Regions from separate parts of the Vreelandella sp. 162(4c) genome, predicted to be linked through region 1. Evidence: predicted binding sites of a transcription regulator. Region 1 holds the regulator's gene; the other holds the start of a gene.
What was found. Region 1 encodes LexA, which represses DNA repair genes until DNA is damaged. Its sites were predicted from a motif close to TACTGTNTANNTANACAGTA; they were not measured.

Region 2: AC4EYZ_RS03955 (LexA family protein) is a predicted target of LexA. The motif match lies at 2,726-2,745, and genes of this name have one in related genera.

The regions. Positions count from the first base shown of each region.
Region 1 covers NZ_CM176981.1:5,098,926-5,106,551, reverse strand. The annotation lists gene ppsA (phosphoenolpyruvate synthase) at 1-1,254, opposite strand, end outside; gene ppsR (posphoenolpyruvate synthetase regulatory kinase/phosphorylase PpsR) at 1,511-2,344, shown strand; gene AC4EYZ_RS23585 (hypoxanthine-guanine phosphoribosyltransferase) at 2,385-2,963, opposite strand; gene nagZ (beta-N-acetylhexosaminidase) at 3,050-4,087, opposite strand; gene AC4EYZ_RS23575 (L,D-transpeptidase) at 4,151-4,687, opposite strand; gene AC4EYZ_RS23570 (TetR/AcrR family transcriptional regulator) at 4,665-5,357, opposite strand; gene lexA (transcriptional repressor LexA) at 5,625-6,305, shown strand; gene AC4EYZ_RS23560 (energy-coupling factor ABC transporter permease) at 6,314-6,985, opposite strand; gene purU (formyltetrahydrofolate deformylase) at 7,025-7,626, opposite strand, start outside.
Region 2 covers NZ_CM176981.1:894,717-902,342, forward strand. The annotation lists gene AC4EYZ_RS03945 (hypothetical protein) at 312-743, opposite strand; gene AC4EYZ_RS03950 (Y-family DNA polymerase) at 988-2,265, opposite strand; gene AC4EYZ_RS03955 (LexA family protein) at 2,262-2,708, opposite strand; gene AC4EYZ_RS03960 (hypothetical protein) at 2,865-3,206, shown strand; gene AC4EYZ_RS03965 (DUF932 domain-containing protein) at 3,299-4,267, shown strand; gene AC4EYZ_RS03970 (hypothetical protein) at 4,388-4,558, shown strand; gene AC4EYZ_RS03975 (ERF family protein) at 4,582-5,337, shown strand; gene AC4EYZ_RS03980 (lambda exonuclease family protein) at 5,371-5,982, shown strand; gene radC (RadC family protein) at 6,171-6,584, shown strand; partial or broken gene AC4EYZ_RS03990 (transposase) at 6,766-7,227, opposite strand; gene AC4EYZ_RS03995 (hypothetical protein) at 7,357-7,491, opposite strand; gene AC4EYZ_RS04000 (hypothetical protein) at 7,528-7,626, opposite strand, start outside.

The DNA of each region.
Region 1 (7,626 bases):
ATGACAGGTACGCCCACCGCGATTGGTGACGATCGCGGAAGCACGTTTCATGATCGGCTCCCAATCCGGGTCGGTCATATCGGTGACCAGGATATCGCCATCATGGATCTTATCCATGTCATCAGGGCTGAGCACGACTTTGACGGTACCCCGGCCAATACGTTGACCAATCGCTCGGCCGGTTATTAACGTACGACCCTTTTCACGCAGCTGGAAGCGCTCGAGTTTACCGCCCTCCTGCTGAGAGACCACCGTTTCAGGACGCGCCTGGACGATGTAAAGCCGACCATCATCGCCATCCAACGCCCACTCAATATCCATGGGCCGCTGGTAGTGCTGCTCGATAGTCATCGCCTGTCGGGCCAGATCCATCACTTGCTGATCGTTGATACAGAAGCGGCCGCGGTCGGCATGGGGCACATCGACGGTCTCAACCGATTTACCGGCGCTGGCATCCTGCCCATAAACCATCTTGATCAGCTTGGAACCTAAATTACGGCGCAGCACCGCCGGGCGGCCCGCCGCCAGGGTCGGCTTGTGCACGTAGAACTCGTCGGGATTGACTGCACCCTGCACCACGGTTTCGCCCAAGCCCCAGGAGCCAGTGACAAAAACGGCGTCTTTAAAGCCGGATTCGGTGTCCAGGGTAAACATAACGCCTGCCGCACCGGTCTCTGAACGCACCATTTTCTGAACGCCCGCCGACAAGGCAACATTTTCGTGGGCGTAGCCACGGTGCACTCGGTAGGAGATCGCACGATCGTTAAACAGCGAGGCAAAAACCTCGTGCACTGCACGCTTGATATTGTCGAAGCCTTCGATATTCAGGAAGGTTTCCTGTTGGCCTGCAAAGGAAGCGTCGGGTAGATCTTCCGCGGTGGCTGAGCTGCGCACGGCTACTTTCAGTTGCGGGTGCTGTTGCTGCAGCTGGCCGTAGGCATCGCGCAGGGCCGATTCAAAGGTAGGAGGTAGCGGCGTATCGATGATCCATTGGCGTATATTGCGGCCCGCCTCAGCCAGCGCTTTAACGTCATCGACGTCCAGACGGGCCAGGGTGGCATTAATGCGCTCGTTTAATCCTTCGTGGGAGAGAAATTCACGATAAGCGTGGGCGGTGGTGGCAAAACCGCCAGGAACCGTCACGCCAGCACCGGACAGGTTAGAAATCATTTCACCCAGCGAGGCGTTTTTACCACCTACGCGTTCGACGTCCGCCATGCCCAGCTGATCGAACCACAGAATGTACTCTTCCACGTAACCCCCTCGCTCATAGATATCTGCATGACCTTGACGATCATGGATAATTGATTGAGACACCCTAGCACCACGCCAATATATTCGCCATTGGTCTAATAGCGAAGAGAGTGGAGGATTTTTACAACAGCAGGGCTTTTTGGGCTATTTATGTAGTCAGATACATTTGAGCCCGCCAAAACGCCCAATGATGACACGTTGTGCTGACAAACAGCTCGGCTCACAATAGCCGTATCACTCACCCGTGGACTTAGTTATGAAACGTACGGCTTTTTTTATTTCAGATGGTACCGGCATCACGGCGGAAAGTTTAGGACGTAGCTTGCTGGCCCAGTTCAGCGATGTTGAGATCGATATGCAGACCAAGCCCTATATCGATACGTTGGAAAAAGCGCAGGCGTTAGCAGCGATTATTGAGTCGACAGCCAACCGGGATGGTCATCGCCCCATTATCATTGACACCATTGTGGATCAACAAATACGCGACGTTATTCGTAAGGCGTCCGGCTTTAAGGTCGATATTTTTTCCACCTTTCTGGAGCCCTTAGAGCAAGAACTAGAGACCCACTCCTCCTACAGCGTTGGGCGCACTCACTCGATAGGCAGCGATGATGTCTACATGGATCGTATCCACTCCGTCCACTTCGCGCTAGATAATGATGACGGTGCACGCACCCACCAATACGATAAAGCGGATATCATCCTGGTTGGCGTCTCGCGCTGCGGCAAAACACCTACCTCGCTTTATCTGGCGCTGCAGTTTGGCATTCGGGCGGCTAACTACCCGCTGACGGAAGACGATTTAGACGAAGATGGCATGCTGAAGCTACCCAAGGCGCTCGTGCCCCATCGGCAAAAGCTGTTTGGGTTAACCATCGATGCGCGACGCTTGTCGGCAATTCGCAACGAGAGACGCCCCAATAGCCGCTATAGCTCGATGGATCAGTGCCTACAAGAAGTGGAACAGGCCGAGTCGCTCTACCGCACCATGCACATTCCCTTCATCGATGCGACACGCTTCTCGGTGGAGGAGATTTCAACGCGGATGATTGCTGAAACCGGCTTAGCGAGGCGTTTCTCGCCCCGCTAATGTAAAAACTACTACAAAAACTACGCAAGCCCCCAGTGGATTACATGCCTTTGGGGGCAAAAATTCCCGGCGCGTTGCGCCAGTAGCCTTTGTAATCCATACCAAAGCCAAACACATAACGGTCGGCAACTTCCAGGCTGCAGTAGTCGGCTTTCAACCCAGGCACTGCTTTGCGGTTGTGCTGTTTATCGACCAACACCGCTGTGGTAACGCTGGCGGCCTGGGCCTCTTCGCAGTAAGCCAAAATGGCCGCCAGGGTCGCCCCCTCATCCAGGATATCGTCAACAATCACTACGTGACGGCCCGCCATGGGCACTTCAGGGGAAACGCGCCAAAAAAGCTCGCCGCCGCGCAGCTCGTTGCGGTAGCGAGTGGCATGCAAATAATCTACTTCCAACGGAAAGCCCAAGCGGGTAAGCAGATGACCGGTGGTAATCAAGCCACCATTCATTACGCAGTAAAAAACCGGCAGTTTATCGCCTAAATCCCGAGTAATCTCTTCCGCCATACGATCCAGCGCCCGCTCTACCTCTTGCTGAGAAATTAGGCAGTCGGCGTTATCCATCAGCTCACGCATCGAGTCCAGCGACTCTAATGCTTCTTTATCCAACTTTGACATCTACCAACTCCACGGCGGGTTAAAACTTCATTTATTTAAGTAAGAGATTTATTCAGCGCTGGGCTTACTCTGCTTCCGCACTGGGCTTACTCGGCTTCTGCGCTGAACTGGGGCTTATCCGCTAGCGCTTCCAGCTTAGCGTGAGTACGACGCCAACGGCCCAATGCACTCAGCGCATCTAGGTCTGGGCGCGCACGGCTATAGCGCAACTTAGCGGGGCGCTTAGAATTGATTCCGTGGCATGCCTCCATCACTTCAAGCGCGGAGGCTCGGTCATTACATACCAGCAGCATATCGCAGCCTGCTGCCAGCGCTGCCTGGGCACGCGCTTTGGGGTCTCCCGCCTCGTGGGCGCCGGCCATACTCAGGTCATCTGAAAAAATGCAGCCTTTGAAGCCTAGCGATTCCCGCAGCATGCCCAACCAGTTGGGTGAAAAGCCTGCTGGGCGCGTATCAAAAGCACTATAAATAACGTGTGCAGGCATAATCCCATCTAACTGTGAAGCTAACTGGGTAAAGGGCACAAGATCGTGCTGTTTCATCACTTCTAGCGGGCGATCGTCTATCGGCAATGCAACGTGTGAGTCCGCCGCGACACCACCGTGGCCGGGAAAGTGCTTACCCACAGCGGCCATACCGGCATCGTGAAGCCCCTGAATAAATGCATTGCCCAGCTGGGCTACGTGCTGTGGGTCACTGCTGAAACTACGATCACCAATAACGCTGGATAGACCGCTCTCCACATCAAGTACCGGGGCGAAGCTCAGATCCAGACCGCAGGCAGCCATCTCCATCCCTAACAACCAGCCGGCATCTTTAGCTAACGCCAGCCCCTCTCCCTGGGCAGCGCGGTAACACTCGCCGATACGCGCCATGGCAGGCAGGCGTGTTAACCCCTCTTTTATGCGCTGAACGCGACCGCCTTCTTGATCCACGGCAAGCAGTAAATCAGCACGCACACGGCGAATATCGCTGCAGAGCTTGCGAACCTGATAGCCATGTTCAACGTTGCGGGCAAACAAAATTACGCCCCCTACCGTCGGTTCTAGCAGCAAGCGTTTTTCTGCAGCCGTCAATTTTGGGCCTTCAAGGTCAAGCATGACCGGGCCTAACGGTTGAGTCATCGTGATAGGTCCATGAAAAGGGGCGATGATTCTAGACGATCGTCTAGCGGTGTCAAAATCTGATCAGTCAAAGGACTGGCGTCCACCGTGCAACCAAACAGGGGTGCCCGGCAACGCTAACGAAAAGATATAGAGCAAATCACTATTGCGTAAACGAATACAGCCGTGGGACGCAGCAACGCCCATGGGCTCGTCAGGCGGCGTCCCGTGCAGGTAAATATAGCGCCGTTGCGAGTCCACCTGACCACCGCGGTTCACGCCCTTTTCCAAGCCACACAGCCACAGTATGCGGGTCAGAATCCAGTCACGCTCTGGATGCTCTTCGGCGAGTTCGGGCGAAAATGTCTCGCCCGTCCAGCGGCGACCTCGAAACACCGCATTTTCGGGCATATCACCGCCAATGGCCGCGCGCACATAGTGCCACCCGCGAGGGGTTTTACCACTGCCGTTGCGCTCCCCGCTTCCGGCAGCACCGGATGAAATAGAACACTCATGGAGCACTTTTGGCCCTCGCCAACAGCGCAGCAACTGTTCGGTAGTATCGATCTCCAGCCAGATATGTTCCGTTGGAGGTAGCTCAGCTAGCGTAGGAGTTCGCATGTTTTCCTTCTTCTGGCTTGGCACCGTCAAGGGCTATGGGTAACGGCGCATTCATAGCAGCCACCACTACCGGGAGCAATCGCCTGACCAAATCACGCACAGAGACCTGCTCGTGGTAATCCTTCTCCGCGATATCGCGTAGCGCATCGAGGCCAGACAGGGTAAAGATTACCGTGCCGAGCACAAAGTGTAGCCGCCAAAAACGCTCGGCGTCAGGCAGATCCGGCGTTGCTTTGCGCACAAGCTCGGTGAAGCGTGTAAACACATCGCCATACTCTTCCTGGATATAACGTCTTAGATGTCCCTGTGCTTGACTGTAGGCAAGACCCAGCAGGCGCATAAACACTTTCAAACTATTGCGCTCGGCGGGCACCGCGAGAACGGTAGTTGCCATGGTCTCGAGCAGTGTTTCCAGCGGGATAACGCGCCCGGCGTGTTGGCCCTCGAGCTCATCTAGCGCAGTATGAAAGCGCTGACTAAACGGATCCAGGTAGCGGGCAAAAACGGCCTGAATCAAGGCTTTTTTGGAACCAAAATGGTAATTAACAGCGGCTAAGTTAACCCGCGCTTTGCTAGTGATGTTGCGCAGCGAAGTTTCAGCAAAACCCCGCTCTGCAAACAGCACCTCGGCGGTGTCGAGTATACGGGTCACCGTATCAGATTGAGCCATGTCGCTCTCCAGGGAAACAGGTGTTTAAAACATAGCAAAATACTATGCCATAACGTAGGCGGGCTCAACGCTTGATTTATTGACAAAATGTGACGTATTAAATAAGCAGAAACTTAGTTTCAAACGATTAGAAAAATTGCATAGACATCGGCAATAGGCACTGACAAGCCATATACTGGACAGAGGAACATACTGTATACTTAAACACTTATTGATTAAGTCGACATTTAACTTGTTACTGTCTATTCACTATTTATGGAGTCTGGTATGTCGCGTCCGCTAACCGCTCGCCAACAGCACGTGTTTGATTTTATCGTTAAGACCATGGGCGAATTTGGCTACCCTCCTACCCGCGCCGAGATTGCCAAAGCACTTGGCTTCCGCTCACCCAATGCGGCTGAAGAGCACCTGCGCGCGCTGGAACGCAAAGGTGTTATTCGCATTATCCGCAACACCTCTCGCGGCATCCGCCTGCCCAACCAGGAACCTCAAGAAGTCCTGGATAGCGCAGTCACCGCCTTACCCACAACCAACGTGGAAGCCCCACCCACTGGCCTGCCTGTGATCGGGGAAGTAGCTGCCGGCAGCCCCATTTTGGCCGCCGAACATATTGATCGCTACTGCCCGCTACCGGCCGAGTACTTCACTCCCAAAGCTGACTATCTGCTGCGCGTACGCGGCCTTTCCATGAAGGATATTGGCATTTTGGAAGGTGATTTACTGGCGGTTCATCGCACCGACCGGGTTCGCGATGGCCAGATCGTGGTTGCCCGCCTGGACGATGAAGTAACGGTTAAACGCTTCAAACGCCAGGGGCACCAAGTGACGCTGTTTGCAGAGAACCCTGATTTTGCGCCCATTGAAATCGACCTGCGCTCTCAAGCGCTCGATATTGAAGGCGTTGGAGTCGGCGTAATTCGTGGTGGCAACGGCCAGGCACTCGGCTAATAAATCCGCTACTGCAGGTCGATATAGCGGTGGTCATTGAAGGTGGCCACCCAGTTTGGGTGATAGACCAGCAGGATGCTCAGCAGCATGCCAGTAATAAATGCCTCTGAAGGCATTAGCAGTGGTAAAAAACGCGCATACTCCTGGGCGAGATAGATCGCCTCAGGGTCTGTACCCGCGACGATAATCAGCACTACCGCCGCCAAGCCTCCTCCCAGCGTTGCCAGCGCCGCGCCAAAAAAGCCGCAGGCAAACAGAAAGACCATCAAGTTATCCGGCAGGCGGCGATCTACCAGCCGCCATACCGTGCCAATAACGGCCGCCGGGACGATCCCAGTAACCAGTACATTTGCCCCCAGCAACATCCACTCATTACGGCCAATCACCACCATGGCAATGTTGATCAGCACGTTGCTAATCAGCGCTAATGGCGCTTTAAAAACGAGTGTCATCAATACTGTAAAAACAAGGTGTAGCGTTAGCCAATCAACAGCCTGGGCACGAAGCTGCCACATCAGCATCACCGCCAGCGTAGCACCCAGCCAGCGGTGCTGAAGCGCTGAATCCGCTATCAACACCTGCCAGGGCCGCCCCCAAAGCGCCCATGCGATCACTGCTAACGAGAGTAGCCAGGTGAGCAGCAGCGCCCAGGGCGCTAATACACCTTGCGCAAATGACATGGCGGCCTCTCAGGTTGATGGGCGGGCATTATAGAGTACTTAGCTAAATACCACTGTCTTGTTGCCATGCACCAACACACGATCCTCTAAGTGCCAACGCAAACCTCGAGCGAGCACGGCTTTCTCCACATCACGACCAAAGCGGACTAGATCAGTAGGCGTATGACAGTGGCTAACGCGATGGATATCCTGTTCGATGATGGGGCCTGCGTCGAGTTCCTCGGTCACATAGTGGCAGGTAGCGCCAATCAGCTTAACCCCCCGCTGGTAGGCCTGGTGGTAGGGCTTAGCCCCGGCAAAAGAGGGCAAAAAGCTGTGGTGAATATTGATCACTCGCCCCGCATAGCGCGCGCACAGCTCAGGGGGCAGTATTTGCATATAGCGCGCCAGCACCACGCAGTCGGCGCGGGCACTGTCGATTTCGGCCTGAACCTTGGCAAACGATGCTTGCTTATTGTCGGGGTCGACCGGTACATGGTGATAAGGAATACCGTACCACTCCGTCAGCGAACGCATATCATCATGGTTGGAGATAACCCCGACAATGTCGCAATCCAGTTCCCCCGCCTGCCAGCGGTAAAGTAGATCTACCAAGCAATGTGACTCCCGCGACACCATCAGCACTACGCGCCTACGCTGCT
Region 2 (7,626 bases), 1.3 Mb from region 1:
TCCGATCCATAGTGTTGCGTGTGGCGTGGTTTGCGTTGCCCACTGCGTAGCGACCAGGCATTGCCTTTATGGGGCAGGCCCAACTTTACCGTTCACTTACCCAAATCTCGAGTGAGCTTATTAATCGTGCCTATCAGTCGTTCGCTGCGTTTGGCTACCGCCTGCGGTTTGTGGGTCTCAGTGAGGGTAAGTAGTTGGTTATACTAAAAGGAAAGCTCAGGAAGCATTAATTCTATTTTATGTAGGCATATATAAAAAATTTAGCTGTCTAATAAAATTTAAAATAATTATTTATCTTTATTTATGTGCTTTTAGTTTATTTGCTTGTGATCCTGTTCACCACAGAACACGCATGCTCGGGATGAACGCCCGGGAGCAGTGACACTCCAGTCTCCCCATGTATGTTTCTTAGAGTTTGTTTTTTTCACAAGATCACACCTTGCACACCGTTCAAATACATTGCAGCCTGCATCAACCCTATCAAATGTATAATGATGAATTATTTTTTCAACAGCATGATCACAATGGACACATGTTGACCTTTTAAGGCAGTTCATTTCTCTCACATAAAAATCATTGCCATACTTATGCTTATTTTTAACAACAACCTCATCACAATCTGGGCATGTCTTACTCAAATAGCATTGAGGCTTACCTTCCATTTTACTGTAGTTTCCTCCGTGCATACCGACTTTACATTTCGCACTTTTAAAAGCGCCCTTTGCTTTTTGAAAAAGACTCATTAAAACTCCTAAATAATATAAATTATGATTAAACCATTAGACTAAAATAAAATTTTTGAACGTCGACGCATGTTGGATTCAGTAAAAAAGTTAATCTAGCTTCTCAATTTTTCCAGAAAATAGCTATAACGGCGTTGAATGTCAAGTATTATTAGACTTCCCCTATCTTCGACAAGTAAGTAGATCAGAATAGGCAACGAAGCCTAGTACCATTGCCACCTCTACGAAATCTTAATGACCTGCTCTACCTAACAATCATTAGCTCGTTCCATTGGGTTGTGTAACGTGGCGTGCGTCGCTCACTTCGCAGCGCCCAGGCATTGCCTTTACGGGGTAGGCCCAGCTGTACCGTACCCTTACCTAGCTCTCGGTTGAGCTTGTCCATCGTTGCCATGAGGCACTCGCTTCGCTTTGCTTCCTCGTCGGTTTGCGGGGTTTCAGTGAGGGTAAGCTGACGGTTGGCCTTGGGCGTAAGATCGAGCAGCATGAGGCCTGCTTTATGGTAGGCATAGCCTTTGCGCCAAAGGCGCCGTAGGCCTTGTACCGCCGCTGCGATGATGTCCCGGCTATCATCGGTAGGTCTCTCTAGTGAGACAACCACACGCTGTTGGTATTGCGGCAAATCGGTACGAAACGGATTGGTGCGCACAAACACCATCACGGCGCTGGTAACGCTGCTCTGTTTGCGCAGCTTTTCGGCCGCCCTGGCGGCGTGCTGCCTTAAGGCTTCGCGTAGGTCATTAAGGTTGCCGGTTAGCCTGCCGAATGAACGCGACACCATGATCTGTTGCTTGGGTAGGCTCATGTCCTCGAGCTGTATGGCGGACTGCCCGCGTAGCTCCCATACGATGCGTTCCTGCACCACACTAAATCGCCCCCTAATACGCTTAGGGTCTGCCTCGCGTAGATCCCATGCGGTCTCAATACCCATCACTCTTAAACGTTCACCGGTGCGGCGAGCCACGCCCCACAGCTCTGTCACCGGCAACTGCTTTAACAATGCCTTGGTCGCTTCACTTTCGGCGATTAACTTACACACCCCGTGCTGCTTGTAGGCAGGATGTTTTTTAGCCGCGTGGTTCGCCACTTTGGCCAATACGCACGTTGGCGCAAATCCCACACATACGGGAATACCCGTCCACTGCCGAACGGTAGCTCGCATGGCTTGGCCCCGTGCTTCCAACGTATCAGGGTCGAAGCCCTGAAACCCAACAAAGCTCTCATCAATGGAATACACCTCAACATGGGGCGAAAACTCGCCTAGCACCTCGGTCACCCGCTGGGACATATCGCCATATAACGCGTAGTTACTGGACAGCAGCACGGCTTGGCGGCGTATCGCGGGCGGTAACAAGTGCATGGCCGTCCCCATCTCAACACCCAGCGCTTTGAGCTCGTTGCTACGGGCAACAACGCAACCATCGTTATTCGACAGCACCCCTACGGGTCGCCCTTCCAGCGCTGGATCAAAGACGCGCTCGCAACTGACATAGAAGTTGTTGCAGTCAACGAGTGCGATCACGGTAGTGACCTCAGCAGATTGTGAATCACGTCGGTCACTACACCCCATACTTGGGATTCGCGTCCATCAAGGGAAATCGGCTTGAAATTAGGGTTGCTTGCTTTGAGGTAGGTGCGCTGACCAACACGCTCCAGACGCTTAACAGTCATTTCCCCATCTACGCAGATCACCACAATCCGACCAGGCAGCGCTTCCAGGCTGCGATCTACCACCAATAAGTCCCCAGGGTGAATGCTGTCCCCGATCATTGAATCCCCTTCCGCACGCGCAAAATAGGTCGAGGCTGGGCGTTTAACGACGTAGCGGTGCAGATCTAGCTCGGTATCCAAGTGATCATCGGCGGGCGAAGGAAACCCGGCGCGCACGGCGGTTGAATAGAGCGGTAAGGGTAGTGACGAGGCCACGGCATCTGCCCGGCCCATCAGTGAAACGTTCAATGACATATAGGGCTTCTCCTTTTTACTGTATGCATAAACAGTATCAGTAAAGAGGGCTAGCGAAGCAACCATTTAAGAGTCGACGCTAAAAACTTTCAGATCTATATCACTCCTATGAATCCTGCACACGGGATCACTTTGACGCCTATAGGAGTGTTGTTTATGTCCCCGCCTTGCCTACGCTGTGCAGCCCCATGCACGCTTAACTTTGAAACCGCCCAACGTATCGGCACCGTGGGCGGCAGCCTTGTCGGCGCTGCCATTGGTGCGTGGCGGGCATCCTATACCCCAACGTCCCCTTTATCGGATGCCTCCTCCCGCTTTCCGTTAGCCAAACTGCCCGCTGCCGTGATGGGGGCTGTTTCCGGCAGTCAATCAGGCTCGCGAGTCGCAACGGTGTTCTTCACACAGAAACTGCCACCCGGTGAAGGAAAGCCCTGGCTGTGCGCATCGTGCGGTCATACCTTCCGGCAATTAACCCGTCCCTTCACCGCACCCCAATAATGCGTTCCCACTATGCGACATAGCCCTTACTTTACAACCATAAAGCGCTGGCGATTAACGTCAGCGCTTTTTTATTGCTAGGAGTTTTCACCATGGCTCATCTCGTTGAACAAATGGCTTACGTCGGCGCTACCCCTTGGCACGGCCTGGGACAGCAGCTATCCCGTCAACAACCGTTAGAGGTCTGGCAGCAACAGGCCGGAATGAACTGGCATATTGAAGAAGCCCCGGTGCGCTTTATTGCCGAGGGTGCCAGCCACCTGGGCAGCATCCACTCATTCCCCGAGCAAAAAGTGCTCTACCGCTCGGATACCAAGGCGCCGCTATCGGTCGTCTCGCAGCGCTATAAGGTGGTGCAGCCCGAGGAGATTCTGGAGTTTTACCGCGATCTGACAGAGTACGCCGGGTATGAACTGGAAACCGCGGGTGTGCTGAAAGGCGGTCGGAAGTTCTGGGCCTTGGCGCGCAGTGGCTTAAGTACCTCGCTGAAAGGACAGGATGAGGTGAACGACTACCTGCTATTGGCCACCTCCTGCGATGGCACCTTAGCCACCATGGCGACACCAACGACAGTAAGGGTGGTGTGCAACAACACGCTGCAGATTGCGGTGGATGGCTCTAGCCAAGCGGTGAAGGTACCCCACCGATCAGAGTTCGATCCCCGGGCGGTAAAAAGCCAACTGGGTATTTCTGTATCCCAATGGAATGACTTTATGTACCGCATGAAAGCGTTAGCGGAGCGGAAGATCGATCATCGCGAGGCACAGCAGTATTTTCAGTCGGTGCTCTGCGGTATCGATAAGCCGATAGATGATCCTTCCAAGCTGCCCAATTACCGGGCACTTAATAAGGTACACAAGCTCTACCACGGCGAAGGCCGCGGTTCTCACCTCGACACGGCCAAAGATACTGCGTGGGGCTTGCTCAATGCGGTCACCGAGTACGTCGATCATGACAAGCGTGCGCGTAGCAACGATACCCGGCTCGATTCAGCGTGGTTTGGCCAGGGGGCGCAGCTGAAGCAGGAAGCACTGCAAACAGCCCTTGCCCTGGTGAGCTGACATGCTGTTTCTCATCATTTTACTGCTAATTTTCTTAGTTTTTGTCTTACCCCTCATCGGATAGCGCGATAAGCCCAGCCCCTAACAGGCTGGGCTTTTTGCTGTTACGTGGAGTACACCATGGCCTCTCTTAACCCCGATTTAGATATCGCATTAACCCAACTAACGGAACGACTGCTCACCCAGGAACAAACCTATGCCCAGACCTACGTGATGGCAAAAGGACAGCTGTATCGCACCGAGCTGCACCTATGCCCCGTCCCTCCCAGCGAGCTTCCCGCCGATTTTTAAGCCTCTATTGAAGGAGCCTTTTCATGGCAACCAAAACTAATGTGGTAAATCACGAGACGTCTGCATCCTCTTTACAAGCCGTTCCTGCAGCACCCACCCCCCATCTTGCGGAGAGCACGGCCATTATTCAGGTGATTGAACGCGCTGCGCTCAACCCGGACGTCGATATCGACAAAATGGAGCGCTTACTGCAGATGCAGGAACGGGTGATGGATCGCCAGGCCATGATGGCCTATAGCGCTGCTATGGCGGCGATGCAGACCGAACTCCCCAGCATTGAGGAGCGCGGGCAGGCTAACAACGGCTGCTACGCCACCTTGGAGGATATCGTCGATACCGTTCGCCCAATTATGCAGAAACACGGCTTTGCGGTGAGTTTTCGTATTCAGACGCAGGAACGAGGCATTGAAGTGACCGGTGTGCTGATGCATAAGGATGGCCACCGTGAGGAGACTAGCATGCTGCTGCCTGCCGATATGAGCGGTAACAAGAACGCTGTGCAGGCGTTTGGCTCTTCCACCAGCTACGGCAAGCGCTACGTACTCTGCGCACTACTTAATATCACCACCCGGGGGCAGGACGATAACGGCAAGACCAGCACCAAAGCGAGCATCAAGCTAGTAACGCCCTTTCAGGCGGGACAGATCCAGCGGCTCATTAGCCAATGCCCTGCGACGACCCAGGAGTGGTTCAGCGGTAAGTACAGATCAGCCGTGCAAGTGCCTCAGAGTGACTTCGACAAGCTGCGCGCCTCACTCTCCAAACGGGCGGTTAAGTAACAGAGGTTTTAAACCCTCTCGTAGGAGGTTTCTATGCAAGTACTTAACATGGAACAAGGCACGCCCGAATGGCTGGCGGCACGCTTAGGGCGCGTCACCATGTCGGAGCTCAAGACATTGTTGGTCAAGGGTAAAGGCCCTGGAGGGTTTGGTACCGGGGCGATTACCTATATGAACCAGTTGATCGGTGAGCGCATTACCGGTGAGTTAGCAGAGCCCTTTCAAGGTAATACGCATACCCGTCGTGGGCATACGCTGGAAGGCGTTGCCCGTTCGCTTTACACGGATGCCACCGGCGAACCTAAACCAGAGGAAGTGGGCATTATCCTCAACCACGGTGTGGGCTACTCGCCTGACAGTCTGGTAGGTGCTAACGGTCTGCTGGAAATCAAAACAAAGCTACCTAAGTTCCAGATTGAGGTACTGCTCAGCGGCGAAATACCCGATGAGCACGTGCCCCAATGCCAGGGCGGGCTATGGGTCAGCGAACGGGAATGGATCGACTTTGTGAGCTATTGGCCAGGTATGCCGCTGTTTATCAAACGTGCCTACCGTGACGACATTATGATCCGCACCATTGCCGAGCGGGTAGAACGATTCCATGAGGAGATGGAACGTCGCATAAACCAAGTGATGGCTGCGTGACGCGACGATTCCATAGATACACCAACCGATCATTAACGACATAGACGCCGGGGCCACTGAACTGACCCCACCACCCCGGCGTTTTTTATTTTTTGGAGACAACCATGACACACGCCAAACTCAAAGCTGGGGAAGTGGCTGGTACCTATCACGTTACCTCGCCAGTGACTGAAACCGATATCATCACCATGGCCAAGCGCTTCGCGCGCCGTAAGCTCGCTAAAGGTCGCAAGATAGCCCAACCTTCGCAAGCGTTTGAGCACCTGCAGTTACTGCTTCAAGATTACGAGCACGAGGTATTTAGTGTTCTCTTCCTCGATAGTCAGCACCGTGTTATCCGCTTTGAGGAGCTATTCCGTGGAACCATCGACGCGGCCAGCGTCTACCCGCGTGAAGTGCTAAAAGCAGCTCTCACCTACAACGCTGCTGCTGTCATCTTGGTGCATAACCATCCAAGCGGTGATCCCGAGCCAAGTGATTCAGATAGACGTATCACCCAGCGGCTCATAGAAACTATGGGGCTGATGGACATTCGAGTGATTGATCATGTAGTGGTGGGGAGTGATGGGTGTAGGTCGTTTGCGGAGATGGGGTATTTGTAGGTGAATGTTGGGATAAGAATGGAGCTGCCTTGCTGGGCAGCTCCAGTAATTAGGCAAGCTTTATTTTTTGTTTAAGACGGCAAACGGCCAGAAGCGGTCTTTTAGATATTTCGCATATACGCCTAACCTGGATTTCTCACAGGGTATAAAAGAAAGCGGCTGAAAGTGCTATGATTTCAAGAACCCGGTGTGGAATTTTGCCCAATCCCGCATGCTTGGCCAATCGGCGCTGATAGCGCCGCTGGTGTGGTAGGCGGAGTCGCTTCCATAATTCGCCGCCGTGTTTCTTGTCGTCCCAGATTAACGCGTAGATCCACTGATGGCTTACGCAAACGCCGTTGGCATTCGCCATGAAGCCACTAATTTGCTGGGGGCTCCATTCGTCCATCAGTTGATCAGTGACCCATCGAATTAGGCTGGGCAGTCGCTTCGTCACTTTCCAGGCGCTGCGTCGACGCTGATCACTTCTCAATTGAGCCTGCTCAGGCGCATAGCCAGCAGTAAGCCCATTGCGCTTTATCTCCCGGCTAATGGTGCTGCTGTGAACCCCAATAGCCTTGGCTATCTGTCGCTGGCTGATGCCAGTCTCAAGGTAAGCGAAAATTTGGTATCGTTGGGCCTGGGTCAGTTGTCGGTATCCCATTCTCTGCTTCACTTTGGTCGGTAAAGTCGAGAGGGTACCGGCGCTGGCCCTCCTTCCTCTACTGTGTGATCCAAAGTGCTGCGGTTATTCTATGAATCCAGACTCATATGTTGCATTATTTTCAACTCCTTAGCGTGAACGACTGAAGAGGTACTTGGCCAGCGAAGCGATCGCCAAGCCAATTAATAACAGCATGGCCAGGGGCATCAACCAGCCTAGCCACCCCATTGACCCCATAAAAGCAAAACATTCCGCGTTCATCATGCCATCACTCCTAAAAAAAGAGGCAATCGCCAAGGCTTATTGCGGGCCATGGTGGCTGGGCATGCTTCCTCTCATCTGTTCACGCTGCTCATCGGTCAGTAAGTCCTGCATCTGATTATGCATGCGCACGTTATC